DNA from 3 places in the Faecalibacterium longum genome. Region 1 is predicted to be linked to each of the others. Evidence: predicted binding sites of a transcription regulator. Region 1 holds the regulator's gene; each other region holds the start of a gene.
The links. The regulator HrcA, encoded in region 1, represses chaperone genes, less so after heat shock. The targets are predictions, from matches to a motif close to TGTTAGCACTCNNNNNNNNNGAGTGCTAACA.

Region 1 (10,722 bases):
AGATGTTTGCTCTGCAAGAGGGATTTTTGCAGCGCGGTGCGCCGCCTGCTGATATGAAGGAGTGATTCTTTATGAAGAAATATATGGAATTGCCTGCTGATTACGCAGTGCTTTCTGACGATGAGATGACCTACACCACCGGCGGCAGCGCTGTTGGCGGCGTCGTCACCATCGTGGGCGTGGCCGTTCTGGCATCCAGCTATGTCTGGGGCATCTCGCAGGCCAGAGATTGGCTGAGCGTTGACAGCAACCGCAGGGGCAATCCTCTCACCGTTATGGGCCGTGCAATGGACACCATCAGCGACGATATGTCCAAATCGCCTTCCAACTTCCTGCGTGACGTTGTTTCTACCGGTACGGTGGTGGCTCTCGCTCCCCTGAGCGCGCTGCTGCTCATCCTGTAAGTTTCCCCTGCGGCTTTTCGGGAACTTCTATCTTTCGTCAAACCGGCGCACACCGCGCTGTTTTGGGATATTGTTCGTAAAGGAGTACTATTATGGAAAACATCATGATGCTGCCCGCTTCCTACTGCGTGATGAACGAAGAGGAAATGACCTATACCACCGGTGGTGCCAGTGCTATTCAGGCTATCGCTGCATGGGTCTTCCCTCCTTATGCATGGCTTGCAGGCGTCACGGCTATCCGTGATTACCGCAAGAAGAACCCTAATACTTGGACTCAGGATGGTCTGGACTATTTCGCAAATGATATGGGGAAGAGTGTATCTAATTTCCTCTATGACCTTGCGTGTGCCAGTTGGGTTCTGGGCACCTCCGCTACCGGAATTGGCCTTGTGATTAACGCAGCTCTTATCCTGCTTTAATAAATCAGGAGACTCCAAAGAACAACAAAGGCGGCGGCTCTTCCCGCAAGGGAAGGGCCGCCGCCCTCTTTTTATCTGTCCATACAAAAAGCAGAGGCACCCGAACCGGATGCCTCTGCCTGTTTATGGACGTGTTGATTTAGTTATTGAACATATCCTTCAGCTTTTTGAAGAAGCCCTTGCGCTTTTCGTAGTTATCCTCTTTCAGGGTACCCTCGAACTTCTTCAGGGCCTCACGCTGGGTGCGGCTGAGCTTCTTGGGGATCTCGACCTCGCACTTGACGTACATATCACCGCGGCCTCTGCCATTCACATACTGGACGCCCTTGCCGCGCAGGCGGAAGGTGGTGCCGCTCTGGGTGCCTTCCGGCACATTGACCTCGACCTTGCCGTCGATGGAAGGCACTGTGATGGTATCGCCCAGGACAGCCTGACTGTAGGTGATGGGGAAGACGACGTAGATGTTGTTCTCGTCGCGCTGGAACACCTCGCTGGGCTGGACAGTCACTGCCACGATGACGTCACCTGCGGGGCCGCCGTTGGTGCCGGCATTGCCCATGCCCGAGAGGCGGAAGCCCTGATCGTCGTCGATGCCCGCAGGGACATTGGCCTCCAGAGTCTTCTTGACCGCAATGGTGCCGCTGCCGTGGCAGCTCTTGCAGGGGTTCTTGATGAGCTTGCCCTTGCCGCCGCAGCGGGAGCAGGGCTGCTGGGTCTGCATGACGCCGAAGGGCGTACGCTGCTGACGAATGACAAAGCCTCTGCCGCCGCAGTCAGGGCAGGTCTCCGGGCTGGAACCGGCGGCGCAGCCGCTGCCGTGGCACTCGGTACACTCCTGCTGACGGGTGATGGTGATGTTCTTCTTGCAGCCATGCACCGCCTCGTCAAACGTCAGGGTGATGCGCACCCGGATGTCCTGACCCTTGCGGGGGGCGTTGGGATTCGCCGAACGGCTCGAGCCGCCAAAACCGCCGAAGCCGCCGCCAAAGATGTCGCCAAAAATATCGCCAAGGTCAACACCGTCGCCGCCAAAACCGCTGAAACCTCCAAAGCCGCCGGGGCCGCCGCCGTTCTGGGCGGCGTAGTTGGGGTCAACACCGGCAAAGCCGTACTGGTCGTAGAGCTGGCGCTTCTTCGGGTCCGAAAGCACCTCGTTTGCCTCGTTGATCTCCTTGAACTTTTCCTCGGCTTCCTTGTCGCCGGGGTTATAGTCCGGGTGGTACTTCATGGCCAGCTTGCGGTAAGCCTTTTTGATCTCCGCGTCGGTAGCCGTCTTGGATACACCCAGCACTTCGTAGTAATCACGTTTCTCCTGTGCCATAATCCAATCACCTCTCGTATAAGCAGCAACCTCCCCTATATAGCAGCGCACTGCCGCTTCCAGTACAGACAGCCTCAAGCAGATCTGTACAAGCCTGACCGGCCTGCCAATGGCTCCCCTATTAGGGGAGCTGGCGAGCGTCAGCGAGACTGAGAGGTTTTCTCTATAACCAGCAAGAGCCGCCCCGGCAAAACCGGAGCGGCTTTTGCTATTCTACGCGCATACCCGCCGGTTTGGCCGGATACGCACTGCTGTGTCTCAAATCAGACTTCCTTGAAGTCTGCGTCCACAACGCCGTCATCGTTGGGCTTCTGCTGGCCGTTTGCGCCAGCATCGGGGCCGGGCTGTGCGCCTGCGGCCTGCTGCTGGGCAGCAGCGGCAGCCTGATACATCTTCTCGAAGACGTGGCTCAGAGCATCCTGCTTTGCCTTGATGTCGTCGATGGAGCCGGACTGGACAGCGGTCTTCAGGTCGGCCAGCTTTGCCTCAGCCTCGCTCTTGACGTCGGCGGGCATCTTGTCGCCGTTCTCCTTCAGCATCTTCTCAGTCTGGAAGACCATCTGGTCGGCGCCGTTGCGGATGTCCACTTCCTCGCGCTTCTTCTTATCGTCGGCAGCAAACTGCTCAGCTTCCTTCACAGCCTTGTCGATGTCGTCCTTGGACATGTTGGTGGAAGCGGTGATGGTGATGTTCTGCTCCTTGCCGGTACCCAGGTCCTTCGCGCTGACCTTCACGATGCCGTTTGCATCAATATCGAAGGTAACTTCGATCTGAGGCACACCACGGGGAGCCGGAGCGATGCCGTCCAGATGGAAGACGCCGAGGCTCTTGTTGTCGCGGGCAAACTCACGCTCGCCCTGCAGGACATTGATCTCAACAGAGGGCTGGTTATCCGCAGCAGTGGAGAAGACCTGGCTCTTGTGGGTAGGAATGGTGGTGTTGCGCTCAATGATCTTGGTGCAGACGCCGCCCAGAGTCTCAATGCCGAGGCTCAGCGGGGTGACATCCAGCAGCAGCAGACCCTTGACGTCGCCCTGCAGGACGCCGCCCTGGATAGCAGCACCGACAGCCACGCACTCATCGGGGTTGATGCCCTTGAAGGGCTCGCAGTTCAGCTCTTTCTTGACTGCATCGTAGACAGCGGGGATACGGGTGGAACCACCGACCATCAGGACCTTCTTCAGATCAGATGCGCGCAGGCCGGCATCCTGCAGAGCCTTGCGGACAGGGGTCATGGTGCGGTCGACCAGATCTGCGGTCAGCTCGTTGAACTTTGCACGGGTCAGGGTCATATCCAGATGCTTGGGGCCGGTAGCGTCAGCAGTGATGAAGGGCAGGTTGATCTGGCTGCTCATAGCGCTGGACAGCTCGATCTTTGCCTTCTCGGCAGCTTCCTTCAGGCGCTGAGCGGCCATCTTATCCTTGCGCAGGTCGATGCCGTTCTCGGTCTGGAAAGCGTCTGCCATCCAGTCGATGATGCGCTGGTCGAAGTCGTCGCCGCCCAGATGGGTGTCGCCGTTGGTGGCCAGAACTTCGGTGACGCCGTCGCCCATCTCAATGATGGAGACATCGAAGGTGCCGCCGCCCAGGTCGTAGACCATGATCTTCTGGTCATCTTCCTTATCGATGCCGTATGCCAGAGAAGCGGCAGTAGGCTCGTTGATGATACGCTTGACGTTCAGGCCGGCGATGGTGCCAGCGTCCTTAGTAGCCTGACGCTGGCTGTCGTTGAAGTAAGCAGGAACGGTGATGACGGCCTCGGTGACAGGCTCGCCCAGATAAGCCTCCGCATCAGCCTTCAGCTTCTGCAGGATCATAGCGCTGACCTGCTGGGGAGTGTACTCCTTGCCGTTCAGGGTCACCTTGTGGTCGGTACCCATCTGACGCTTGATGGAAGAAACGGTGTTCTCGGGGTTGGTGATGGCCTGACGCTTTGCGACCTGACCGACCAGACGGTCACCGGTCTTGGTGAAGCCAACAACAGACGGGGTGGTGCGGGCGCCCTCGGAGTTTGCGATGACGACGGGCTCGCCGCCCTCCATGACAGCCACGCAGCTATTCGTAGTACCAAGGTCAATACCAATGATTTTGCTCATAAATGAAGTCTCCTCTCAAAAGAACTTGTTTATCTCATGCTTAGATGTGAAGCGGATGTCTATATTCAAAACCCCTGCGGGTCTTTGCGGATCTACTCGGCCACCACGACGGTCGCGTGGCGGACGATCTTGTCGCCCAGCTTGTAGCCTTTCTGGTACACCGTGATGACGGTGCCGCTCTCCTGCCCGTCCGGGGCGGGGATCTGCTGGACGGCGTTCATGAAGTTGGGGTCAAAAGGCTTGCCCAGCGCCTCGATCTCCTCCACATGGAGGGCATCCAGTGCCTTGGCGGCTTTGTCCAGCGTCATAGTCACGCCCTTTTTGTAGTTCTCGTCGGTGGTGGGGGCGTTGGCTGCCATTTCCAGCGTGTCCAGGATGGGGATGATCTGGTTCACGGCGAAGGACACGCCATCGTTGAACTTCTGGTCAGCCTCGCGGGTGGAGCGCTTGCGGTAGTTCTCGTACTCCGCTGCCATCCGGAGCAGCTGGTCTTTGGCCTGTGCGGCGTTCTTCTCGGCTGCGTCGAGCTTTGCCTTTACGGCGTCCATCTCGCGTGCCTTCTTATTGAACCAGCCATCTTTCTTCTTGGCGTCTGCGGGTTCTGCCTCGGCCTCCTTCTCGGGGGCTGCGGCGGTCTCGGGCGCTTCCTGAGGTGCGGCTTCGGTCTCCTTTGCTTCCTGCTCGGGAGCTTCTGCCGTCTTTTTGGTCTCTTCGCTCATTCCAGATCCTCCTTATATATCACAGTCCGCCGGGGTGCGGCCATCTGCGGGGTGTCTTTTCGTTTACCGCTCATGCCCTCGCCAAGCTCGTCGGCGAAGAGGTGGAGCAGCGGCATCAGCTTCTGGAAGGGCATCCGGGTCGGCCCGATCAGGGCCACCGTACCCCACAGCCCGCCGCCTACCAGGTAGCGGTCGCTGACGATGCACAAGCCGGGGATCTGAGGTTCCAGATCCTCACCCAGCAGCACGCTCTCACTGCGGTCTGCCGGGGGTGCGATGATGTGGGCCGCCTGCTCTTCGTCGTTCAGCAGGGTGAGGATGTCGCCCACCTTGCCTTCGAGCTGCGGCCAGTTGAGCAGGTACTGCTCACCGCCCAGAAATACGTGGGGCTGTGCGGAATCCTGCAAAATCGCAGCGGCTGCGCTGATGACCGGAACCAGCTCCGGGTCGATTTGGCTGCACAGCTCTGCCAGCAGCCGGTTGGACAGGTCCACCGGCGCAACGAAGGTCAGGTTGCGGTTGAGCAGCGCGGCCAGCGCAGCGGCGTTCTCGCGGGAGAGGCCTGTGCGGACCCGCGCCACACGGGTGCGAACGTAGCCCGCCGTCGTGACGGCCAGCACAGCCGCCGCGCTGCGGCCCACCTGAACGACTTCGTAGTGGGCGACGCAGAGGTCTTCGGCACAGGGGGTGCTGACGGCTGCGGTGCAGCCGCTGATGGCGGCCAGCGCCTTTGCAGCGCCCTGTGCGAGCTTTTCCGGCTCATGGTCGAGGCTGGCGAAAACGGCTTCGACGCGGGCGCGGGTCACGCGGTCCAGCGGCTGGTCGTCCGTCAGCAGATTGTCGAGATAATAACGGTAGCCTTTGGCACTGGGGACACGGCCCGCGCTGGTGTGGGGCTGCTCCAGCAGACCCAGCTTGGTCAGCGCCGCCATTTCGTTGCGCAGCGTGGCGCTGGACACGGCCATATCAAAATAGTTTGCCAGCACACTGCTGCCCACAGGCTCGCCCTCGAGGCCATACAGCGCCACGATCGCCTGCAAGACTCGCTGCTTGCGTGCATCCATCGTCATAGCGCCTGCCTCCTTTTTGGCTTTCGTTTCTTTAGCACTCCATCTTCCTGAGTGCTAAGACCATTATAGCCAAAAATTTTTCCCTGTCAATAGCTTCTCGAAAAAGTTTATAAAGATTCATAATTCTGTCATAAACAAAAAAGGGAGCGCCTGCCAGAAACGCAGACGCTCCCTCTATTATAATAATGTTCACTCTTCCATCTGCTTTGCCAGGAACGCTGCCGCCACAGCCACAGCCTTCTGCTGGGCAGGGTCGGGCTGCTGGGTGCGGTCTTCGGCCAGCAGACCCACGGCCCCGGTGACATCCCCTGCCGCGATGATGGGCCACGCGCAAAGCAATGGCCGCAGCGAACCCTCGCAGGGCAGCAGGACATGCTCGGGGTCGCCCTCGCTGAGGTAGGGCTTGCGGGACTCCATCACCTTTTCCAGCGGCTGGCTGACGCTGCGGTCGGCAAGGTCGCGCCTCCCCGACCCGGCTGCGGCGAGGATGCGGTCACGGTCAGCCACGAAGGCCGTCAGGGCGAAGCTTCGGCTCAGCACCTCGGCGTACTGCACCGCCACCCCGTGCAGCTCCCCCACCGGGGAATACTTCTTAAAGATGACCTCGCCGTCGCCGGTGGTGAAGATCTCGAGGGGGTCGCCGCGGCGGATACGCTGGGTGCGGCGTATCTCCTTCGGGATGACCACCCGGCCCAGCTCATCGATGCGGCGGACGATTCCGGTTGCTTTCATCTGTGTACCATCCTTCCCATTCTGCATTTTCCCATGCTGTGTAGTTATTATGTGGAAGCGGCAGGGAAATATACACCTGCCCGTCCTGTGTTTGCCAAACAGGGGCGGCTATGATACAATAAATTTACTACAGAAAGGATGGGCAGAGGATGCAGCAGATTTTGATTTTGGGCGGCGGCGCAGCCGGTCTGGCCGCTGCGCTGGCGGCAGCACAGACCGCAGAGGGCCGCGCACACATCACCGTGCTGGACAAAAACGCGAAGGTGGGCAAAAAGCTTCTGGCCACCGGCAACGGGCGCTGCAATCTCGACAACCAGAACATCACGCCGGAGCGGTATTTCACCAGCAGTCCCAAAGCCTTGCGCCGCCTGCTGAGCGCCGTGGACGAGGCTGCGCCGCTGGCGTGGTTCGAGAGCCTCGGCCTCTACCCCCGCACCGACGAGGCCGGGCGGGTGTACCCGTATTCCAATCAGGCAGCGGACGTACTGGCCCTGCTGGAGCACCATCTGTCGAGACTGGGCGTCGAGGTGCGCACCGGCTGCACCGTCCAGAACCTGAGCCAGAGCCGGGGCGGCTATGCCGTCCAAATCGAAACAGAGGCAGGCCGCGAGACCCTGCGGGCCGACGCCGTCATCTGCGCCATGGGCGGTGATGCCGGCCCTCAGTTCGGCACCGATGGCTTCGGCACCCGGTTCGCCGCCCAGTGCAGCGGACGGATGGCCCCCCTCTATCCCTGTCTGACAGCCCTGCAGTGTGCTCATCCCCGCAAGTCGCTGGCCGGCATCCGGGCCAAGGGCTGCGCCAGCCTGCTGGACGGCGCAGATGGCCGCGTGCTTGCCCGGGAAACGGGCGAGGTGCAGTTCACCGAGTACGGGCTTTCGGGCATCTGCATCATGCAGCTTTCGGGTCTGTTGGCCCCGGGGCGCGGGCCGAAGCGGCCTATCGTGGCCCTCGACCTCTTCCCTGCTCTGAGTGAAACCGAGCTGGCCGCGCTGTTCGCCCAGCGGGTCGGACTATTGGGCAGCGAGGCGGCGGAGTTCTGGCTGGGCTTGCTGCCCGCAAAGCTGGGCCGGGCGCTCTGGTCCGATGCCGGTTTACCTGAAAACGCCCGCGCCCTGCCCGCCTCCGCGTGGCCGAAACTCGCCGCCACGGCCAAGTGCTGGCGGTTCGAGGGCTTGACGCCCTGCGGCTGGAAGCAGGCTCAGACCACCGGCGGCGGCCTGCTTCTGGACGAGGTAGAGGACGATTTCCAGTTCAAGGGTTGTCCGGGACTCTACTTCGTGGGCGAGACGCTGGACTGCGCCGGCAGCTGCGGCGGCTACAACCTCCACTGGGCCTTCGGCAGCGGCATCATCGCCGGGCGGGCGGCGGCAAAGCTTCGCAAAAAGAAGAAGTAAACCAGCAAGCCCCCGGAAGGTCGCCTTCCGGGGGCTTGCTTTTTGTGTTATTTGTTTGCGGCCTTATCCAGCTCCGCCTCCTCGGCGGCAGCCTCGGCCTCTTCTTCCTTCTGATACTCTTCAAAGGCCGACCACATGGGCTCGATGTCCTCGCCCCGGACGCGGCGGGCAAAGTAGTTCCTGGTGATGTCTACCACAGTGCTGGACAATGCCAGCACGCCGATGAGGTTCGGTATCATCATCAGGCCGTTGAAGGTGTCGGAGAGGTCCCACGCGAGGCCCAGCTTCATGGTCGCGCCCACAACGGTCATGCAGACAAAGACGACCTTATAGATGCGGCTTCCCGCCGTGCCGAAGAGATACTCCACGGCCTTGGTGCCGTAGTGGCTCCAGCCGAGGGTGGTGGAGTAGGCGAACAGCAGGATGGACACGGCGATGAACTTCGGGCCGAAACTGCCGAAAGCCGCCGTGAACGCCTGGCCCACCAGCGCATTGTCCTGCACGCCTGCGAGGACAGCGCCGCTCTCGAGGTCTACCACGCCGGTGGTCAGGATGACGAGGGCCGTCAGGGTGCAGACCACGATGGTATCGGCGAAGACCTCAAACACGCCCCACATGCCCTGATGCACCGGCTCCTTGACGTTAGAGGCCGAGTTGACCATGACCGCAGAACCGAGGCCGGCTTCGTTGGAGAACGCGCCGCGCTTGAAGCCCCAGGTGATGGTCTGGCTGATGCCGTAGCCCAGCGCGCCGCCGCCTACAGCGTTGAGGTTGAATGCACCCTTGAAGATCGCCGCCAGTGCCGCCGGGATATTGCCCGCGTGCATGACCACGATGATGAGCGCACCTGCAACATAGAACAGTGCCATCAGCGGCACCAGCTTTTCCGTGACAGCGGCCACCCGCTTGAGTCCGCCGATGACGATGAGGGCCGTGACCACCATCAGCGCAAGGCCGGTGGCGAGGTACGGCACATGAAAAGCCGCGTTCATGTTGCCGGCGATGGAGTTTATCTGGCTCATGTTGCCGATACCGAAAGACGCGAGGATGCAGAAGCAGGCAAACAGAACAGCCAGCACCTTGCCCACCGCCCTACAGCCGGGCTTTGCGCCCAGACCGTCGGTCAGATAATACATCGCGCCGCCGCTCCACTCGCCTTTTTCGTTCTTGCGGCGGTAGTAGACGCCCAGCACGTTCTCTGCAAAGCTGGTCATCATGCCCAGCAGGGCCATGACCCACATCCAGAAGATGGCACCCGGGCCGCCGGAGACGATGGCCGTGGCCACGCCCACGATGTTGCCGGTGCCGATGGTGCCCGCCAGCGCCGTACACATGCTCTGGAACTGGCTGATGGCCATGTCTTCCTTGCTGGTGTGGGCGGTGACGTCCTTATTGGTAAAAATAGCACCGATGGTATGCTTGAGCCAGTAGCCCATCCGCCGGAACTGGAAAAAGCCGGTGCGGACGCTGAGCCACAGGCCGGTGCAGAGCAGCAGTGCCAGACCGAACGGCCCCCAGACGAAGCCGTTGACCACATTGTTGACGCGCGTAACGATGTCCACCATATGAAATCCCCCTCTGATCATCCCAAACAAAAATGCGGGCAGAACCTCTTTTCCAAAGGCTCTGCCCGCAAAAAACTCAGCGTATGACCCCGCACAGGACACCTTTCCTGCGCAAAAGACGTTTGCTCTGTCCTTTTGCCTGAGAGATCGGCCCAAACGGCCTTACACCTTCGGCACCCGCCTCCTGCAGGCTTCTCCAGAGTGCGGCACACCCGGCTCACCGGGCGGCACATCTTGCGATTCGGTTCTCACCACATGCACAACTGTACACAATGGAAATACTTTATCACATTTCCGGCTTCTTGGCAAGCCTTTTACCGCATTTTATTCCCGAGTTTCATCTTTCATACCAGAAAGTGAATTTTGTTATGGTATGACTTTTTTCGTCCTTTATCGGTCGATGGGCGGTACATCATCGGGGCTGCCCATCGTGTCCAGCCACTCCAGCGCTTTCAGCTGGGGCGGCAGATGCGGCACCGGTTCGCTGTCCGGGTCGTCGTCGGGCGGGGTCACGAGGTCTTTCGGGCTTTCGGCCCCTTCGAAACCATGGGCAAGGCCGTCCGGGCTGGCGTCGCCGTCGCGGCGGGCTGTCTCACAGCAGTCCAGCCCCTCGTAGGCACTGGCCGGGCCGAGGTCGAGCCAGAAGTCCTCCCGCTCTTCCCTGCTGGGGGTATCATCGAATTTCATAGCATTTCCCTCCTTTTCTGCATAAAGGTTCCCCCATCAGGCCATGCTTTATGCAGTTTTTTAGAAGCTGTTTTCGTGAGCGGGGTTCGCCGAATGGCGAGGATTTTTACCCGCAGACAAGGCGATTTCCCGCAGCGATCCTTGGTGGATTGCAAGGGGAAGCAACGCAGTATACGGATAAAAAGACCGCTCAGGCGGTGTGCAATGCTTACGAAAACGGCTTCTCAGGGAGGAACGAGATGAAAGAAAAAGGCTGGAGACCCTTCTGGGCCGCACTGCTGGCGGCGCTGCTGGTGCTGCTGCCGCTAGTGG
Region 2 (9,106 bases), on a different contig from region 1:
TTGAGTATTTTTCTAATTATACCACAAACGGAGGAAAACTTCGATGACCAAAGAAAAGATAGCCCGCATCAATGAGCTGGCACACAAGAGCAAGACCACCGGCCTGACGGAGGCCGAAAAAGCCGAGCAGCAGGCTCTGCGCAAGGAGTATATCGAGGACATGAAGTCCAGCCTTCGCGCCCAGCTGGAGCGCACCTCCATCAAGGAGCCGGACGGAACCATCCACAGAGTGAGCAAAAAGAACTGAACCGGGAGGAAAAAGTCGTACAAAACCGCTTTTTCCTCTTTTTTTGTGGGCGAAAGAGTGCTATACTTATACTCGAACTGTTGCGTGCTCCGGCAGGAGCTGCGCGGCAGAAAACAAGTTTCCCAAGGCGGCGTATCCCGGGCAGGGTGCGCGGAAAAGGCCGCCTTTTGAAAAATAATAAAGAGGTCATTTATTATGCTTACTGCAATTACGGGTATCAACTGGGGCGATGAGGGCAAGGGCCGCATGGTCGACCTGATCAGCCAGGAGTACGATATTGTTGCACGCTATCAGGGCGGCAACAATGCTGGTCATACCGTCAAGAACGAGCGGGGCAAGTTCGTGCTGAACCTGCTGCCCTCCGGTATCCTCCGTCCCAATGTTGTCTGCGTGATGGGCAACGGTATGGTCATCGACCCCCACCATCTGGACGGTGAGATCAACAAGCTGCGCGAGCAGGGTATCTCCATCACCCCTGCCAACCTGAAGATCTCTGACCGCGCCACCATCACCATGCCCTACCATGTCGATCAGGACGGTCTGGAAGAGGCACGTCTGTCCAAGACCGGCGCACAGTTCGGCTCCACCAAGCGCGGCATCGCCTACACTTACGGTGACAAGTACATGAAGAAGACCCTCCGCATGGGCGACCTGCTGCATCTGGACGACTCCGTCAAGAAGCGCCTGGTCACCATGGTGGACTCCAAGAACCTCGTCATGGAGGGCAGCTACAACGCCGCTCCCATCAGCGTGGATGAGATGTGGGCATGGCTGGAGAAGTATGCCGCCATCTTCAAGGACTACATCTGCGATGTGGGCCAGTATCTGGCTGACGCCGATGCCGCCGGCAAGAAGGTGCTGTTCGAGGCCCAGCTGGGCGCTCTGCGCGACATCGACTTCGGCATCTATCCCTACACCACTTCCTCCAACACCATCGGCGCTTACGCCCCTATCGGCGCAGGCATCCCGGGCCACAAGCTGACCAACTCCGTCGGCGTCATGAAGGCTTATTCCTCCTGCGTCGGCGACGGCCCCTTTGTCACTGAGCTGGCCATGACCGAGGAAGAGAAGCACGCTCTGCGTGAGGCCGGCCACGAGTACGGCGCTGCTACCGGCCGTCCCCGCCGCGTCGGCCCCATCGACCTGGTGGCAAGCCGCTACGGCGTCTTCTGCCAGGGCTGCGACGAGGTCGCCCTGACCCTGCTGGACGTGCTGGACTACATGGAGAAGATCCCCATGGTCACTGCTTACAAACTGAGCGACGGCACCACCACCACCCGCTTCCCCATGGGCGAGGCTCTGGACACCGCACAGCCGGTGGTGGAGTATCTGCCCGGCTGGCACTGCGACATCACCGCCGCCCGCAAGTGGGAAGACCTGCCCAAGGAGGCCCAGAACTACGTCGAGTATCTGGAAAAGGCCGTGGGCTGCAAGATCACCTATATCTCTGTGGGCGCAGAGCGTGAGGCATACATCCACCACGTGGTCTAAACCCTGAATTCACCGGAAAGAAGGATGCCGCTAATGTTTGACATCATCGCCGACAGCGCCTGTGACTTTACGCCGGAAATGGCGCAGAAGATAGGCGTGGAGATCGTGCCGTTCTATGTTTCGCTGGACGGTGAGCACTACCGCAAGGAGGGCAAGGAGATCGCTGTGCGGGATTTCTACCAGTTCATGGTGGACAACCCCTCTGCCTACCCCAAGACCAGCCTTGCCTCCATCGAGGATTTCGAGGAGGTGTTCCGCCGTCAGGCTGAGGCCGGCCGCCCCACCCTCTGCCTCTGCTTCACCGGCAAGATGAGCGGCTGCGTGGGCAGCGCCCGCAACGCCCGGGAGCTGGTGCTCGAGGACTACCCCGACGCGAAGATCGAGGTGATGGACTCGGCAGCGGCTACTGTCACTGAGGCGACTATGGTGGAGAACGCTGTGGCCATCCGCGACGCAGGCTGCACGCTGGACGAGGCGGTGACCTGGCTGGAAGCGGAAAAATCCACCAACAACATCTTCTTCACGGTGGGCAACCTCGATTACCTCATCAAGGGCGGACGCATCGGCAAAGTCTCTGGCCGGGCGGCGAACTTCCTGGGCATCAAGCCGATGATACTCTTCAAAGACGGCGAGATCTTCTCGGGCGGTGTGGCCCGGGGCCGTCAGAAGAGCTTTGAGAAGGCCCTTGAGCAGATGATGAACTATCTGGACGCCAACGGCGGCACGCCCGACGACTACCGCATCATCGTGGGCTACGGCTACGATGAAGAAGAGGGCAAACGGCTCTGGATGCAGACCCGTGCCGCCCTGCGTGCCAAGTACCCCGCCGCACAGTGCGAGGTGGGCCTGCTGCAGATCGGCTGCACCATCGCGGTCCATACCGGCCCCTATGCGCTGGGCATGGGTATCATGCGCCGCTGGAAAAAGCAGTAATAGCCGGATCAAAAAATCCTCTCCCATCGGGAGAGGATTTTTTTGTGTTATAGAGTGTTATCGGCCCTCGGTGCGCTGCGCCAGACGGGAAAAGCGTTTGTCTTTGTCCTTTTCGTCGTCCTGCGGGGCAGGTGCGGTGTGGGTGAACCGGACTTCGGTGACGCGGCGGCGGGCCGTGCGGGTCACGACGCCCTCGTAGTCGTTCAGCTGGAAATGATCGCCCACCTTGGGCAGATGGTGGGTCTTTTCCTGCACGAGGCCGTTTACGGTGTTGGAGTCGATGTCTTCATCCTCGGGCAGGTCCAGCGTCTCGTAAAGGTCGTCCACGCTGGCCGAGCCGGACACGAGCCAGCTGCCGTCCGACTGCTGGCGGAAGTCCTCAGTGGCCTCGTCGTGTTCGTCCCAGATCTCGCCCACAAGCTCTTCCAGAATGTCCTCGAGGGTGATGATGCCCTCGGTGCCGCCGTATTCGTCCACGACGACTGCCATGTGATGGTGCTGCTCCCGCAGGGTGCGCAGCAGCTGGGAGATCTGGGTGGAGCCGGTGGTGTAGAGGGTGGGAGCGATGAGGTCCTCCATCGTGACGGACTTTTTCAGACGGGCGATGTAGAAATCCTTCTCATGGACGACGCCGATGATGTTGTCAACGGTGTCGTGATAGACGGGCAGGCGGGAATAGCCGGATTCCGCGAACGTCTGCGCAAGCTCTTCCAGCGAAATATCGTCCTCCACGGCCACCACGTCTACACGGGGCGTCAGGATCTCTTCCACCTCCACGTCGTCGAACTCGATGGCGCTGCGGATGAGCTGGCTTTCCCGGTCGGTGAGCTCACCGTCGTTCTCGGCTTCGCTCACCATGGTGATGAGCTCACCTTCGGTGATGGCGTCGCTCTCACTGCTGTGGACGAAGCGTCCCAGCAGCTTCTTCCACTGGCTGAACAGCCAGGTCAGCGGGGTGAGGAGGGTCATCAGCAGGTTCAGCACCGGCGATACAGCGGTTGCGATGGTCTCGGGCATCTCCTTGGCGAGGGTCTTGGGAGTCACTTCGCCGAAGATGAGGACGACTACCGTCAGCACGATGGTGGAGGTGGTGGCGCCCCGCTCTGCACCCAGCCACTTGGTAAAGAGGACGGTGCCGATGGAAGCGGCGGCGATATTCACGATGTTGTTGCCGACGAGGATGGAGGAGAGAAGCTTGTCGTACTTCTCGGCCATCGCCAGCACCCGGGCGGCGGAAGTGTCGCCTTCCTCAGCGCGGCTTTTCAGGCGTATCTGGTTCAGGGAAGAAAATGCGGTCTCGGAGGCGGAGAAGAATGCGGAAAACGCGATCAAAACGATCAGCGCCACCAAGAGCGTTATACTGCCATCGTCCATAATAAAGGTTGCTCAACTCTACTTTCTTATAATAATATGTTAACCAAAAAGTGCTTTCCACCGTTGCCTTCGACGATGAAAAGCACTTTGTTCAACGCCTATAATATCATATTCCACCCGCCGGTGCAAGCGTTCCGGTCAGGAGGAGGGATAAAATAGGTAAAAAGTCTGCGGTTTTCAGCGGAGCACAAGGCCCGTGCCGTCGTAGTCCACCGTCAGGGTCGCGCCCTCGGTGTAGCTGCCCTGAATGATGGCCTTTGCGATGAGCGTCTCCACACGGCTCTGGATGAACCGCTTGATGGGACGTGCGCCGTAGACGCTGTCATAAGAGGAATCAATGATGAAGTCCTTGGCAGCCGTGGTGACGTCCAGCTTGAGGTGCTTGCCCTCGTCCATCCGCTTGCGCAGATCTTCGAGCTGCAGGTCCACGATCTTGCGGGTCTCGTCCTTGGTGAGGCTCTTGTAGTAGACGATCTCGTCCAGACGGTTCAGGAACTCGGGACGGAATTTGCTCTTCAGCAGCAGATCGATCTGCTTGCGGGCGTCCTCGCTCAGCTCGTTGGAGCCCTCGGCGCGGCGCTGCTCCAGGTCGTTCAGGATGATGTCACTGCCGAGGTTGGAGGTCAGGATGATGACGGTGTTCTTGAAGTCCACCGTGCGGCCCTGACTGTCGGTGATGCGGCCATCGTCCAGCACCTGCAGCAGGATGTTGAAGACGTCGGGGTGAGCCTTTTCCACCTCATCGAACAGCACGACGCTGTAGGGTTTGCGGCGGACGGCCTCGGTCAGCTGGCCGCCCTCTTCATAACCGACGTATCCCGGAGGCGCGCCGATCAGGCGGCTGACGCTGAACTTCTCCATATACTCGGTCATGTCGATACGCACCATGTTCCGCTCGTCGTCGAACAGAGCCTGTGCCAGAGCTTTTGCCAGCTCGGTCTTGCCGACGCCGGTGGGGCCGAGGAAGAGGAAGCTGCCAATCGGGCGGTTGGGGTTTGCGATGCCGGCGCGGCTGCGCAGGATGGCTTCGCTCACCTTGGTGACGGCCTCATCCTGGCCGATGACTCTCTTGTGGAGCACATCGTCCAGATGCAGCAGCTTCTCGCGCTCACCCTCCACCAGCTTCTCCACGGGGATGCCGGTCCAGCGGGCCACGATGCGGGCGATCTCCTCGTCGGTCACGCGGTCGCGCAGCAGGCTGTCTTCCTTCTTGGCGGCGGCGATCTTCTCTTCTTCTTCCAGCTGTTTCTGCAGCTGAGGCAGCTTGCCGTATTTCAGCTCAGCGGCCTTGTTCAGATCGTATTCGCGCTGTGCCTTCTCGATGGCGGCGTTGGTCTGCTCGATCTGCTCGCGCAGAGACTGCACCTTGCCGATGGCATTCTTCTCGTTTTCCCACTTTGCCTTCATGCTGTGGAACTTATCCTGCAGCTCGGCCAGCTCTTTTTCGAGGTCGCGCAGACGGCTCTGACTCAGAGCGTCGGTCTCCTTTTTCAGGCTGACCTGCTCGATCTGCAGCTGGGTGATGCGGTGGGCGAGGTCGTCCATCTCGCTGGGCATACTGTCCATCTCGGTCTTTATCATGGCGCAGGCTTCATCCACGAGGTCAATGGCCTTATCGGGGAGGAAGCGGTCGGTGATATAGCGGTCAGAGAGGGTGGCGGCGGCAATCAATGCGTTATCGCTGATCTTCACGCCGTGGAACACCTCGTACCGCTCTTTCAGGCCGCGCAGGATGGAGATGGTGTCTTCCACAGTAGGCTCATCCACCTGAACCGGCTGGAAGCGGCGCTCCAGAGCGGGGTCTTTCTCGATATACTGGCGGTACTCGTCCAGCGTGGTCGCGCCGATGCAGTGCAGCTCGCCGCGAGCCAGCATGGGTTTCAGCAGATTGCCGGCATCCATTGCGCCGTCGGTCTTGCCGGCACCCACGATGGTGTGCAGCTCATCAATGAAGAGGATGATCTTGCCCTCGCTCTTCTTCACCTCATTCAGGACGCTCTTCAAACGCTCCTCGAACTCGCCGCGGTACTTTGCGCCAGCCACCAGAGCACCCATGTCCAAGCTGAACACGGTACGGTCTTTCAGGTTTTCCGGCACATCGCCCCGGACGATACGCTGGGCCAGACCCTCGGCGATGGCCGTCTTGCCGACGCCCGGCTCACCGATGAGGCAGGGGTTGTTCTTCGTTTTACGGGACAGGATGCGGATGACATTTCGAATTTCCTGGTCACGGCCAATGACGGGGTCCAGCTTCTGCTTGCGGGCCAGGTCAACGAGGTCCTGACCATACTTCTGCAGGGCATTGTAGGTGTCCTCGGGGTTGTCGTTGGTCACGCGCTGGTTGCCGCGCACGGCGGTGAGCTGCTGTAAGAACTTATCCTTCGTGATGCTAAAGGCGCGGAACAGCTCGGAGGTGTTCTGGGTCTGCTCGTCCAGCAGGGCGAGGAAGATATGCTCGACGCTGACGTAGTCGTCCTTCATGGCCTTGGCCTCGCGGGCGGCGGCGCTCAGCACCTTGTCGGTGGCCTGCGAGATATAGACCTTGTCGGGGTCACGGCCAGAGCCGGACACCCGGGGCATTGCGGAAAGCTTTTCGGCCACAGCGGCGGAGAAGCTGCCTGCGTCCACATTCAGTTTCTGGAGCAGCTGGGGGATAAGGCCCTGCTCCTGTGTCGCCAGAGCGTGGAGCAGATGCTCCGGCTCCAGTGCATTATGCTGATACTCCACAGCCAGCTGCTGCGCAGCCTGCAGAGCCTCAAGGGTCTTCTGGGTATATTGACTGGTATTCATAAAGTCAAGCCTCCATTCATACCGGAAGTTGAGATCTGATGTCGGATGAGAGATTACATTCTGTTGATTTAGCACTCTTACTCATCGACTGCTAAAAATATACTCCAAACACGCTGCAATGTCAATAGGCAAAACCCGGAAGAGCCTCGGATTCACAAAAAGTTTGCAAAAATGAAAAAAATCACACCATATCGTCTCACGAAGGCAAACAAAAAGCCCCTGCCGGGCGAAAAGCCACAGCAGGGGCGGAAGGAATGAGAGAATCATTCAGCAAACAGCGGGGTGGACAGATAACGGTCGCCGGTGTCGGGCAGCAGGACGACGATGTTCTTGCCTGCGTTCTCGGGACGCTTTGCCAGCTGGATGGCAGCCCAGACAGCAGCACCGGAAGAGATGCCCACCAGAACGCCTTCCTTATGGCCGATCAGGCGGCCGGTGGCAAAGGCGTCGTCATTTTCGACGGTGATGATCTCGTCGTAGACCTTGGTGTCCAGCACGTCGGGGACGAAGCCTGCGCCGATGCCCTGGATCTTGTGCGCACCGGCGGTACCCTTGCTCAGGACAGGGGAGGTAGCGGGCTCGACGGCCACGACCTTGACGCCGGGATTCTTGCTCTTGAGGTACTGGCCCACACCGGTGATGGTGCCGCCGGTGCCGACGCCGGCTACAAAGATGTCAACCTTGCCGTCGGTGTCGTCCCAGATCTCAGGGCCGGTGGTGGCGATATGAGCCTTGGGGTTGGCCGGGTTGACGAACTGGCCGGGGATGAAGGAGTTGGGGATCTCTTTTGCCAGCTCGTCGGCCTTGGCGATAGCACCCTTCATGCCCTTGGCACCCTCGCTCAGCACCAGCTCTGCGCCGTAAGCCTTCATCAGCTGGCGGCGCTCGACGCTCATGGTCTCGGGCATCACGATGATGATGCGGTAGCCCTTGGCAGCTGCCACGGCAGCCAGACCGATGCCGGTGTTGCCGGAGGTGGGCTCGATGATGACGGAGCCGGGCTTGAGCTTGCCGGAAGCCTCGGCGTCATCGATCATGGCCTTGGCGATACGGTCCTTGACGGAGCCGGCGGGGTTGAAGTATTCCAGCTTTGCCAGAAGCTTGGCAGAAAGGTCTGCATCCTTCTCGATATGGGTCAGCTCCAGCAGCGGGGTGTGGCCGATCAGCTGGTCTGCGGAAGTATAGATCTTGCTCATAATAGTAAACCTCCCTATTGCGGGCGATGCGCCCGGCTGCACCGGATAAAGCCGGCGTCGTCTCGATGTCCCTCATATTCCCGTTAAACCAATGTGATTTGTGGGTTTGGCTGTATTATAGCCTCCTTTGGGGCAGTTGTCAATGAGAAATCGAAAATTTCTGATTGAAAAGTTATAAACCCTGTTGTATAATAGGTTAAAATGAACGGAGGCGTGTTCCGCAGCTGACCCGGCTGTATCACAATAATAACAGGAAAGAAGAGAAAGGAATGTCTATGATCGTTTCCACCAAGGGGCGCTATGCGCTGCGTGTGATGATAGATTTGGCTGAGCACCGCTCTGAAAAATATGTCCCGCTGAAAGAGGTCGCCGCCCGGCAGGAGATCTCCGAAAAATACCTCGAAAACATCCTCAAGGTTCTGGTGCAGAACGGCTTCCTCGAGGGCCTGCGCGGCAAGGGCGGCGGCTATCGTCTGACCCGCGAGCCCGACCAGTACACCGTGGGTGAGATCCTGACTCTTACCGAGGGAAGCCTTGCACCGGTGAGCTGTCTTGCACAGGGCGCGGCATCCTGCCCCCGGATGAGCAGCTGCCGCACGTATGATATGTGGAAGGGCCTCGATGACCTCATTGAGGACTACTTTGGAAAGATCACCCTTGCCGACCTCGCCGCACCCGATGAGGCAGGCAACGACTATGTTATCTGAATGATGAGCAAAAGAAAATCCCTGCCATCGGCAGGGATTTTCTTATGTGCAGATCGGATCAGGAAACGACCGCGCCGCTGGTCAGCGTGCTGGTGACAGCGTCCATCAGGGCCACCATGGTGCAGTAGTTCTGGCCGTAGGTGTCCGCATAGGCGGAGTAGGTGTCGATCTGCTCCTGAGTGGGGGCGATGTCCAGAGACTCGGCCACGGCCTGATAGAGCAGAGCTTCCTTGGAGTAGTCTTCCAGATTGCTCTCGAGGTGGGCCAGCATGGCGTCGGTGTTCTCGTAGCCCAGCAGATTCTGGACGAGGCCGTCGAGGTCATAGCCGTAGTAGCCCGCCAGCGTGCTGTAGTAGTTCAGGCACTGG
Region 3 (10,722 bases), on a different contig from region 1:
CTCTTCTTCCAGTTCTTTTTCAATCAATGCCGTACCGCATTCAAAGCAATGCTTCTGAATCATTTTTACACTCCAAACACTGTTTTCGTCAGCCGGATACCTGCTGCCGTTTTCATCGTATGTTCCATAAAGGTTCGGATTGCCTGCTGGTCGTACCCGCTTTCGGACGCATTGACGATATAATCTGCCTCAATCAGAATCTGATAGTCAATGCCGTTGATCTGCGCCGGACTATGGTGGTGCCATACCAGATAGGCCACCCGGTCGATCTGTTCTGCTGTCATGCCGGTATCCGCCAAGAACTCCCGCACCAGCGGGGCCCCCTCCTGCTCCTGATATTTACCATTGGTGTTGCCGTACTTTTTGCGGCAGAGCGGGCAGGCGATATCGTGGGTGATGGCCGCCACCTCCAGAATAAACTGCGTGTCTGCGTCCAGCCCCTCCAGCTCACCAATGGTTTTGGCATAGGTCCACACGCAGCTCAGGTGCGTGATGTCATGGATATTCCCTTCGGAAAAGGCGATCATCTTTTCCATGATCTGTGCAATGGTCATCATTTGTTTTCACTCCCGTTTTTAATACTTAAATGTTCACCTTGATAAACGCGAATTTTACAGGGTATGAATGATATGAGAAGCAAGTTCTGCATTTTCTTTGTCTACAAAAATCTCTGTAATATACTGAGGCTTTATTCCAAAAGTCCCGATTTGTGCTCGCATCCGTGTTGCGTCAAAAACACTTCGCTGATTCACATCTTTGGTTTTGCAATAGCATTTGATTCCAGCCGCTGTCAAAGCATCTGTAATACGGTGGCAATAGGTTGAATCCGAAACCGTTGCTACCTGTGACTTGAAGAATCGTTCCAGCATGGTGAACCTCCTATGCAAAAAAGTTGGACGATGAGTACTTGATGAACCAACGTAGCAAATTCCGATTTATCAAATAAGAATTTCCGTCAATTTTTCTCTTGATGCGGCTCGCTTCTAAGAGTAGGAACGAACTGTTCTGTTGCCGGAGACGGACCATTCAGGTCGGTCTCCGGCAGTATTTTTGTTATCGCGTATTAAAAAACAGCCGGAACGACTTTCTGCTGCGCTACATCGATGATGCCGTATGTATTCAGTCTGAGTTTGGGAATGACCGGAAGGCTGACGAAGGCGAGGGTCATAAAAATGCCGATATCTTCCGCTACACCATGTGCCTTGAGGGCATCGTTCAGCGCCTGCATTTTCGCCGCAACGCTCTCTGCGCTTTCGGTGCTCATCAATCCGGCCACCGGAAGCGCAAGTTCTGCCACGACCTGTCCATCTGCCACAAACGCAAGTCCGCCTTTGTTTTTCCGCACAGTGTTGCCGGCCAGCATCATATCGGTATCGTTGTCCCCTGCCACGATCAGGTTATGGGAATCATGTGCGATGCTCGATGCAACGGCTCCGCATTTCAGGCTGAAGTTTCCTAAAAAGCCAATGCCCACATGGCCGGAGTGATGATGCCGCTCAAAAACGGCCAGTTTTACGATGTTGTGTTCCGGGTCCACACCGGGAGCTTTGCCCGGATGCCGTTGGAACGGGATGATTTTTTCCTCCGTAAGCAGCTCGCCTCGGTTCAGGCAGATGACACGCTCCTGCTCCCCGCTTTCCCGAAGTTCCAGGTCCTGCAGTGTGATCTCATCCAGATCAAAGGAATCCATAACGTGGGAAAATCTCACACGGTCGATGTCAAGCGGTGCGGGCTTCAGCGTTTTTCCGTGCTCGGCCACCAGCGTGCCATTCTTGTAAACCTGTTCGACCGTAAAGGATTCCAGATCAGGAACCACAACCAGATCTGCCCGGTACCCCGGTGCTACGGCACCGCGTTGCTTGAATCCAAAATACTGTGCCGGGACCAGCGTTGCCATTTTGACGGCCACTGCTGGGTCTGCGCCCAGCCGGATTGCTTTACGGATGTTGGAATCGATGTGTCCGCTGTCCAGCAGGTCACCGGGGTGCTTATCATCTGTCACCAGCATACAGCGGTTGCAATAGGGCTCCCGGAACAGCGGCATCAGGGCCTCCATATTTTTGGCAGCCGTTCCTTCCCGGATCATGATGTATTGTCCGAGCCGGAGTTTTTCCATGGCTTCCTCGATATTGGAGCACTCGTGATCGGACTGAACGCCTGCCGCAATATAAGCATTCAGGTCCTTAGCGCTCAAAAGCGGCGCATGGCCATCCACGATCTTTCCCGCTTCGGTGCAGTCGCGGATCTTCTGCAGGATCTTCGGGTCACAGCGCACCGTCCCGTAGGCATTCATCAGCTCCGCAAGCCCCAGCACGCGGGGATCGCCATAGTAAGGCCGGAGCTGTTCTGCGTTCAGCACCGCACCGGATTCATCCAGATCCGTGGCCGGAACACAGGAGGGCAGCATGAAATAAACCGAAAGGGTCAGATTTTTTGTCGTTTCCAGCATAAAATCCAAGCCTTCCAGCCCCGCAACGTTCGAGATCTCGTGTGGGTCTGTGACCACCGCAGTGGTACCGTGGGGCAGCACTGCCTGCTCGAAAGCCGGACCACAGAGCATGGAGCTTTCGATGTGGATATGCCCATCGATCAGGCCCGGGCAGACATATTTGCCGTGCAGATCAACTTCTTTCCGGCCATGATACATACCCACGCCCACGATCGAATTTCCGCTGATGGCAATATCAGCGGTGTCGATCTCATCGGTAAACACATTGATGATTCTGGCATTTTTCAAAACCAGATCAGCCAAAGCATCTCCTCTGCCTGCCGAGATCCGGCGTTTCAGCCCATCAGACCGCATAGAAACATCTCCTATCTCTGAAGTTCGATTTTCTCACCTGTGGATTGGTTCTGCCATTATTCTACCACGCCTTGCCGCTGCGGAAAAGATGTCGGGAAACAAAAATGGCCCCGGAGGGCTTGTTACAGCTCTCCGGGGCCACCTTATGTGCGTTGTGCCTTGGCGCACATGACCGGCGTTTTACTCGATTGCAATCAGATTCGGGTTCTCAGGCAAAGCCTTCGTCTGCTGAGGAGCAGGCAGCTCGATGTACAGGACACCATCCTCGAACTTTGCGTGGATGTCTTCCTTCTTCACATCGCCCACGTAGAAACTGCGCGCGCAGGTGCCGGAGAAGGATTCGCGCCGCAGATAGCGGCCCTTCTTATCCTTTTCATCGTTGCTGTGGCTGCGCACTGCCTGAATGGTCAGGTAGCCGTCGTCCAGTTCCATCTGGACGTCTTCCTTCTTGCAGCCCGGCAGGTCAACAGCTACTTCATAGCCATTGTCCGTCTGTTTGACATCGGTCTTCATCATGTTTGCACCACGCTTACCAAAGGCGCCACGAGCCTCACGGTTCATAGCACGTTCCAGTGCAGCGTCATTCCAGAACGGATCGAAGAAATCATCGAACAGGTTTTCATGGAAAACAGTCGGCATAAGCATAAATCATTCCTCCAATCCCGGCGTTCGGGTCGGGGCAAAAAATCTGAAGCGTCCATTCAGAAGGGCTTTCCGGGGAGCCTAGCGGCTCTCCTTTTGCCCTTCCTCCTGAGCACGCCACTGTTATAGCACCGTTCATTAGCAATGTCAATAGAAGAGTGCTAAAATTCATGAAAGAATAATACTTTTATAAAATCCTATGCAATCTTTTCAAAATTCAGTCGTATCATCGTGTTTTTATCATTTCTGCCGGTACATCGGCGTAGACAGATATTTCATGCCGTTGTCCGGGACGATGACCACGATGTTCTTTCCCTGATTCTCCGGTCTGCGGCCCACCTGCACCGCTGCGTGCAAAGCCGCTGCTGCCGATGTGCCCAGAAACAGTCCTTCCGCCCGCAGCACCTCATGGGCCGTTTCGTAGGCTTCCTCGGTGCGGACATTGATGCACGCATCGCTCCAGTCTGGCCGCAGATAGTCGGAAAGTGCGCTTTCCGGCACATCATACGCCGGCAAAACGCCATCTATGATCTGCGCATCCGGGTGCTCCGGGGTCAGGCGGGAGTCCGGATGGGGCTGCACCAGAACCACTTGCAGATTCGGGTTGCGGCTGCGCAGATAACTTGCTGTGCCAAAACCCGTGCCGCCGGTGCCCGCCATGCAGACCAGAATATCCACATGGCCTTCTGTATCCTGCCAGATCTCCGGCCCAGTGGTGCGGTAATGTGCCTCGGGGTTCGCCGGGTTTGCCGCTTGATTGTTAAAGTAAGCTCCGGTGCGGCGGCAGTAGGCTGCGATCTCATCCAGCGTCGCCTCCCGCTCTGGCTCCTGCCAGGGGTGGGTGTGCTTCGTCTCCGGACGCTCCCCGGTGGCATCTTTGTAATCCAGAAGCCGTGCCCCGTAGGCCAGCAGCATCAGCCGCCGCTCCAGCGAGGCACCCCGCTCCAGAAAAATATCCAGTTTGTACCCACGCTCTGCTGCAAACGCGGCCAGACCGATGCCGGTGTTGCCGCTGGTCTGCTCCACGATGGTACCGCCGGGTTTCAGCAGTCCGGCTTCTTCCGCAGCATTGAGCATCTTTTTTACTCCATTCTCTGAATCACCGCACCCAGCCATCGGCACAGGGTATCGCCTGCCTGATTTGCGATCTCCAGCACGCGGGCGTGGCTATGCTTGACCGTCTGGATGCCGGTGGCCATGTTGGTGATGCAGCTGACGGCCAGTACCTTCATGCCCATGTAGTTGCAGACCATGGTTTCCGGCACGGTGCTCATGCCCACGGCATCGGCTCCCATCCCCGCAAAGGCGCGAATTTCAGCCGCCGTTTCATAGCAAGGGCCCATAAAGCCCATGTAAACGCCCTCCTTGTAGGCAATGCCCAGTTCATCGGCGGTCTGCTTGGCAAGGTTCCGCAGTTCCAGACTGTAAGGTTCGGTCATGTCCGGGAAGCGGGGGCCGAAGCGCTCATCGTTGGGGCCAATGAGGGGGTTCGTGCCCATCATGTTGATGAAGTCGGTAATGAGCATCAGGGTGCCCGGCGCAAACTCCCGGTTGATGCCGCCGCAGGCGTTGGTCAACACCACCTTTTCCACGCCCAACAGCTTGAACACATAGAACGGGTAGCAGACTTCCTTCATGGAGTAGCCCTCATAGAAATGGAAGCGGCCTTCCATGGCGTAGACTTCCGTGTCCCCCAGTTTGCCAGCCAACAATGCGCCTTTGTGTCCTGCCACCGTGGATACCGGGAAGTTGGGGATGTCCTTGTAGGACAGTTCTTCCGTGTCCGTAAAGTCCGCGGTCAGCTTGCCAAGGCCGGAGCCCAGCACCACCGCGATCTTCGGGCTCTTTTTCGTGTGTATCTTGATATATTCCGCACTTTCCAGTGCCTTTTCATAAAGATGTTCCATACCGTTCTCTCCTTTTCCCCAAAAATTCGATATACTCTCTGGGTTCAGTATATCGGATTTTTCAGGCCGATGCAAGACGCCCTTCATAGGGATTCGGATTTTCTGCGTGCAGCCACCGGCGGAACATCCCGCCATAACCGGCATGGGGATATTCACGGCCCCAGAACCGCATTTCATGCTGCACTGCACAAAATGTTCTCTCCAGCAGACCCTTTCCGTCAATCAGACCAACTGCCACCGCAACGGTTATGACCGTATCATCGGTGAAGTGCGATTTCTCGCTCAGCAGCGGAAAGTCCTTGTGCTTGTAATTGTTGTGGTCAAATTCATAGGGACTGCCCACGATGTCACCCAAGATTGCTCCTAACATGGCTGTTTCCTCCCTTACCTATGATGCCGCTTCTGGAAATCAGCTTCGATTCGTTCTTTCCACTCTGCGCCGATGGACGCGCAGCAGGGTGCTTCCCGCATCCGGGAGACTGTCTCGCTGACAACGTGGTAGTTGACCGCCACGCCCTGTGCGTCATTCTCAAACCGCACAGCCCGGTCGGACGAGATGCCGAAGCGGGCAGCTTCCTTCACGGCATCCATGTTGGCACCGAGGAACAGGAACTCCCAGCCGTATTGCTCTTTTTCCCGCTCGATCATCCGGCGGATCTTCTCATAGCTAAACCGTTTGCTGGTGTTTTCCAGTCCGTCGGTGGTGATGACAAAGATGACCTTTTCGGCACGCTCGTCCTCCGGCAGATGGCGCTGGATATTCACCATCTTTTCCATGCCATAACCAATGGCATCCAGCAGCGCCGTGCAGCCCCGGACGTAGTAGTCCTTTTCGGTCAGCGGCGCAACAGCCTTCAGCGGGAAACGGTCGTGCAGCAGCTGCACCTCATGGTCAAACAGGATGGTGGTCACGTTGGCCTCGCCCTCCTGCTCCTTCTGCCGGGTCAGCATAGCATTGAACCCGCCGATGGTGTCCTGCTCCAGCCCGCCCATGGAACCGCTGCGGTCCAGAATGAAAACAAGCTCGGTAAGATTTTTCTTCATAATAAATGCCCTCCGTTTTGTGGTGTATCGCTTTCGTTGGCAAAAGGATACCACAAACCGGAGGGCAAAAGGTCAACGGGCAGGCGACAAATCACGCACCCAGCTGTTCCTGATCGTATTCAAACAGCAGCGTATTGACCTGATTGATGTTATAGATTTTGTGTTCCAGGCAATACCGCACGATCCAGTCCCGCTTGGAGCCATCCGAAAAGGCATAGCCCGCGCTCTTGAGCAGGTCGATGGTTTCATCTTCGGACAGGTGCAGCCCAACCGCAAAGGCCAGCACGGTTTTCTTTTTAGGGTTGTACTCGCGGTTGCACTGAATTTTGGAGAAATGCTGCCGGGAGATGTTGGACTGCTTGTACACGGTGGAGTCTTTCAGCCCCCGCTCGTCAATGAGCCGCAGCAGCCGGGTGGTGAAGCTTTCACCGAGATTATCCATCAGGCTTTCCAGACTGCGGGCTGTCCTGGGTGCCGCGGCGGGTGCCGGAACTGCACCTAGCATCGGCAGGGCGGCATCTTCTTCCAGAAGCCTCCGCCGCTCTGACAATTCCCTGCGCCGACGGCCAAATCCGTAGCTTTCATCGTTCTGTGCTACATAGTGGTCGTCAATGTACTCCTCCACCGAGGCGAACAGCTTCCGGCTCACGGCCAGCGAGTCCCGGTCGTAGAGCACCAGATACACGGTCAGGTCGTGCTCCATGACGTACTGTGTGATGGTGTCCACCGCAATGCGGAAGGCCTGTTCTTTGGGGTAGCCATAGTTTCCGCTGGACAGCAGCGGAAAGGCCACGCTCTCGCAGTGGTACTCTGCGGCTAATTCCAATGCAGAGTGGTAGGCACCGGCTAATTGTTCTGCTTCGCCAAAAAATCCGCCGTGCCATGCCGGGCACACCGCATGGAAGATATACTTTGCAGGCAGTCCGAACGCCGGGGTGCACACCGCCTTTCCCAAATCGCAGCGGCCGATGGCTTCGCAGGCGGCGGTCAGCTCCTGCTCCCCTGCCGCCTGATAGATAGCACGGCTGGTGCCGCTGCCCTGCAAAAGGTTCCGGTTCGCCGGGTTGACAATGGCATCCGCCGCCACTTTGGTGATGTCATTGCGGATCATCAGAAACGGCATGGTGGTTCCTCCCTCACATGGTTTTCTTCATCCTATCACATCCGATGGGGCGGCGCAAGGGGTGCTCTTGTTTCCTGTCCGCGCAGCTAGTATAATAGGTACAGAAAGAAGGTGAGCTTCCTGCACGACATCTGGAATCCATGGCACGGCTGCGTCAAGTGCAGCGAGGGCTGCCAGAACTGCTACATGTATTTTCTCGACCGGATGCGGGACCAGAACGGAGCCGAGATCTACAAAACGAAAAGCGGCTTTTCCTATCCGCTCCAGAAAGACCGCACCGGACACTACAAAATCCAGAGTGGTGAGCAGATCCGGGTCTGCATGACCTCGGATTTCTTCTTGGAAGAAGCCGACCCGTGGCGGGCTGAGGCGTGGGACATCATGCGCCAGCGCAGCGATGTGGTGTTTTTTCTGCTCACCAAACGGCCGCAGCGGGTACGGGAGTGCCTGCCGCCGGACTGGGGCAGCGGTTGGGACAACATCTTTTTCAACGTCACCTGTGAAAATCAGCGCCGCGCCGATGAGCGCATTCCCATTCTGTTTGACCTGCCCTTCAAGCACAAGGGCATCATGTGCGCGCCCTTCATCGGGCCAGTAAGCATCCGGCAGTACCTTTCCGCCGGGCAGATCGAGCAGGTCATCTGCGGCGGCGAAAACTATGATGGTGCCCGCCCCTGCAATTTTGATTGGGTCAAATCGCTCCGGCAGGAATGCGTGGATGCCAACGTGACCTTCTGCTTTATCGAGACCGGCACCGTGTTCATCAAGGACGGCAGGCGCTACCACCTGCCAAACAAGCAGCTGCAAAGCCGAATGGCCTGTAAATCCGGCATGAATTTTCAGGGCAGGCCCATTCATTTTGACCTCGTGGACGACTGGGGCTACCCCATCCCGCAGGAAGATCTATATACGCCCCATTTCCGCGCAAACTGCGAGACCTGCGGCAGCAAGTTGATCTGCAACGGCTGCAGCGATTGCGGAAAATGCTTATAAAATAAAGGAGTTCTATGAAGAACCAGAAGAAAAAATCGTTTTTCCGCAGAGTTTTTCTCTGCTTGCTGGCTGTTTTGCTGGCCGTCTGCATCGCATTCGGTATTTACGTCAGCGACTACTACCACACAGACCCCGCCGCCGAGGATGCGCTGGTATCGGATGACGTGGTGAGCGTCACCAAGCAGAACGGCAACTGGGTCTTTGCGCCGGAATCTCCCACCGCCGGGCTGATCTTCTATCCGGGCGGCAAGGTGGAAAACACCGCCTATGCTCCTCTCCTGCACGACCTTGCCGAGGACGGCATTCTGTGCGTGCTGGTAAAGATGCCCTGTAATCTGGCCGTACTGGACATGAACGCGGCGGACAGCATCCCGGAACGCTTTTCCGAAGTCACAGACTGGTACATCGGTGGGCACTCGCTGGGCGGGGCCATGGCGGCAAGCTATGCGGCCAAGCACACCGATGAACTGGACGGTCTGGTGCTGCTGGCGGCCTACTCCACCGCCGACCTGACCGACAGCGGCCTGCGGGTCTATGCCGCCTACGGCAGCGAGGACGGCGTACTGAACCGCGAAAAGTACGAAGCCGACCGCATAAATCTTCCGCAGGACACCACCGAAACTATCATTGACGGCGGCTGTCATGCCGGGTTCGGCAGTTACGGTACGCAGAAGGGCGATGGCACACCCACCATCTCTGCCGAGGAACAACAGCGGCAGACGGCGGATGCACTGGCGGCGTGGATGAATCTTCAATAAAAAGCAAAATATCCCGGCCATTTTCCTGTATGTCACAGGAGAATGGCCGGGACTATTTTTATTATTCCGCGAACCAGCACTCAATACAAATGGAACTTATGGCTGATCTGGTGTGCAATTTCATCCGGCAGCGGGCGGAAACCGATGCAGGTCAGAGTCATGCCCTCGCCGTTTTCATCAAATTCTTCCGGTTCCAGCTCGGTGTGGCAGGCATCCCGGATAAGGAAGAAGTCTTTGTTTTCCACAAGGCCTAATTCCTCGGCAATGGTCTTTGCTTTCAGCAGTTGATTGCGGTTCTTTGCCCCACATACGGTCTTGGTAAACGAACCATCGAACCATTCTTCATAGGTTGCTTTCTCCAACATGATTTCTGCCCGATAGCCGGTAATTTCTCCGTCTTTCTCGATGGGTTCCACGCCCTGTCCCATGCCGATGGGGTCGGTGAGGAACGCCAGCGAAGCGTGGCAGCACTGCGCCGCCAGCTTGCCAGGCGACATCTGCAGATCTTTTCGGGCAATGATGAGTTGACGCATTTTTTCTCCTTCTTACGACAGCTTGATCTTCAAATCTGCCAGCAGATTCACCGCTTCCGGCAGGGAAAATTTCGCATCCTTCAGGCGGCTGCCCAGAATGTCCACCTTATAGCCTGTAGCATCCCGGAAATCCGCCTTGCGCAGATCACACTGGTAGAACTCCGTTTCGTGAAGTTCTACACCCTTGAAATTCGCCAGCTGCATCTCGCATTTGGCAAACATGGAGCCGACAATTTCGTTGCCATCCGAAAAGTCGAAGCGGTTAAAGTTCATTTCGGTGAAGGTGTTATATTTCAGACTGCACTCTTTCAGCGTGTGGATAGGGTCCGGGAAGGCACCGTTGGACATCAGCGGTGCCCACTCAATTTCATTCAGGCGGCAGTCCTCAAAATCCAGCGACTGCACCGAAGAATGAGTGCTGCGCAGACCTGTGATCTCACACCGCACGAATTTGCACTCATTCAGCGTGGTATGATCCAGTTCGCATTTGGTAAAGGAGCAATCCACAAACACGCAGTCGATAAAGTCGCAATCCTCAAAAGCCTCCTCGGTGAACGACATGTCAGCAAACCGTTCACCTTCACAATAACGCTCTGTCATAAAATTCTCCTGTCAGCGCAGTTCTTCCAGCAAAGCTGTGCAGCCTTCCAGCACATCCTGCCAGGTCGCTTCAAAGTCCCCGGTATACCATGGGTCGGCCACATCGCCGGGGCGGCGGGTATGATCCATCAGCAGAGACACTTTATGCTCCGGGTCGCCGCCCACAAAGCGCGCCATATTGCGCAGGTTGTTGTGATCCATGGCGATCAGATAATCGTAGGTTTCGTAATCCCTCCGGGTCATCTGCCGGGCGGTTTTACCCTCGCAGGAGATGCCGTGCTCGGCCAGCTTCCGCCGGGCGGGCGGATAGACCGGGTTG

Region 2: a site for HrcA is predicted at 6,902-6,932, ahead of clpB (ATP-dependent chaperone ClpB). Genes of this name have one in related genera too.
Region 3: a site for HrcA is predicted at 3,582-3,612, ahead of AAAU26_RS12750 (Hsp20/alpha crystallin family protein). Genes of this name have one in related genera too.

What each region holds. Positions count from the first base shown of each region.
Region 1 covers NZ_JBBNIH010000167.1:42,992-53,713, reverse strand. Annotated here, with positions in the region: gene AAAU26_RS12205 (hypothetical protein) at 72-404, shown strand; gene AAAU26_RS12200 (hypothetical protein) at 497-823, shown strand; gene dnaJ (molecular chaperone DnaJ) at 963-2,144, opposite strand; gene dnaK (molecular chaperone DnaK) at 2,408-4,240, opposite strand; gene AAAU26_RS12185 (nucleotide exchange factor GrpE) at 4,333-4,959, opposite strand; gene hrcA (heat-inducible transcriptional repressor HrcA) at 4,956-6,029, opposite strand; gene AAAU26_RS12175 (stage V sporulation T C-terminal domain-containing protein) at 6,219-6,761, opposite strand; gene AAAU26_RS12170 (aminoacetone oxidase family FAD-binding enzyme) at 6,911-8,158, shown strand; gene AAAU26_RS12165 (alanine/glycine:cation symporter family protein) at 8,206-9,723, opposite strand; glycine riboswitch at 9,841-9,933, opposite strand; gene AAAU26_RS12160 (hypothetical protein) at 10,114-10,410, opposite strand; gene AAAU26_RS12155 (hypothetical protein) at 10,650-10,722, shown strand, end outside.
Region 2 covers NZ_JBBNIH010000063.1:99-9,204, forward strand. Annotated here, with positions in the region: gene AAAU26_RS01215 (DUF896 domain-containing protein) at 44-247, shown strand; gene AAAU26_RS01220 (adenylosuccinate synthase) at 443-1,738, shown strand; gene AAAU26_RS01225 (DegV family protein) at 1,772-2,671, shown strand; gene AAAU26_RS01230 (HlyC/CorC family transporter) at 2,729-4,045, opposite strand; gene clpB (ATP-dependent chaperone ClpB) at 4,223-6,835, opposite strand; gene cysK (cysteine synthase A) at 7,099-8,031, opposite strand; gene AAAU26_RS01245 (RrF2 family transcriptional regulator) at 8,307-8,738, shown strand; gene AAAU26_RS01250 (trigger factor) at 8,797-9,106, opposite strand, start outside.
Region 3 covers NZ_JBBNIH010000170.1:82,955-93,676, forward strand. Annotated here, with positions in the region: gene AAAU26_RS12735 (HD domain-containing protein) at 66-557, opposite strand; gene AAAU26_RS12740 (hypothetical protein) at 612-869, opposite strand; gene ade (adenine deaminase) at 1,064-2,752, opposite strand; gene AAAU26_RS12750 (Hsp20/alpha crystallin family protein) at 2,984-3,448, opposite strand; gene AAAU26_RS12755 (PLP-dependent cysteine synthase family protein) at 3,686-4,522, opposite strand; gene AAAU26_RS12760 (purine-nucleoside phosphorylase) at 4,528-5,352, opposite strand; gene AAAU26_RS12765 (ADP-ribosylglycohydrolase family protein) at 5,414-5,722, opposite strand; gene AAAU26_RS12770 (vWA domain-containing protein) at 5,737-6,396, opposite strand; gene AAAU26_RS12775 (macro domain-containing protein) at 6,488-7,519, opposite strand; gene AAAU26_RS12780 (DUF5131 family protein) at 7,631-8,512, shown strand; gene AAAU26_RS12785 (alpha/beta hydrolase) at 8,527-9,270, shown strand; gene AAAU26_RS12790 (aminoacyl-tRNA hydrolase) at 9,351-9,803, opposite strand; gene AAAU26_RS12795 (pentapeptide repeat-containing protein) at 9,816-10,403, opposite strand; gene AAAU26_RS12800 (low molecular weight protein-tyrosine-phosphatase) at 10,416-10,722, opposite strand, start outside.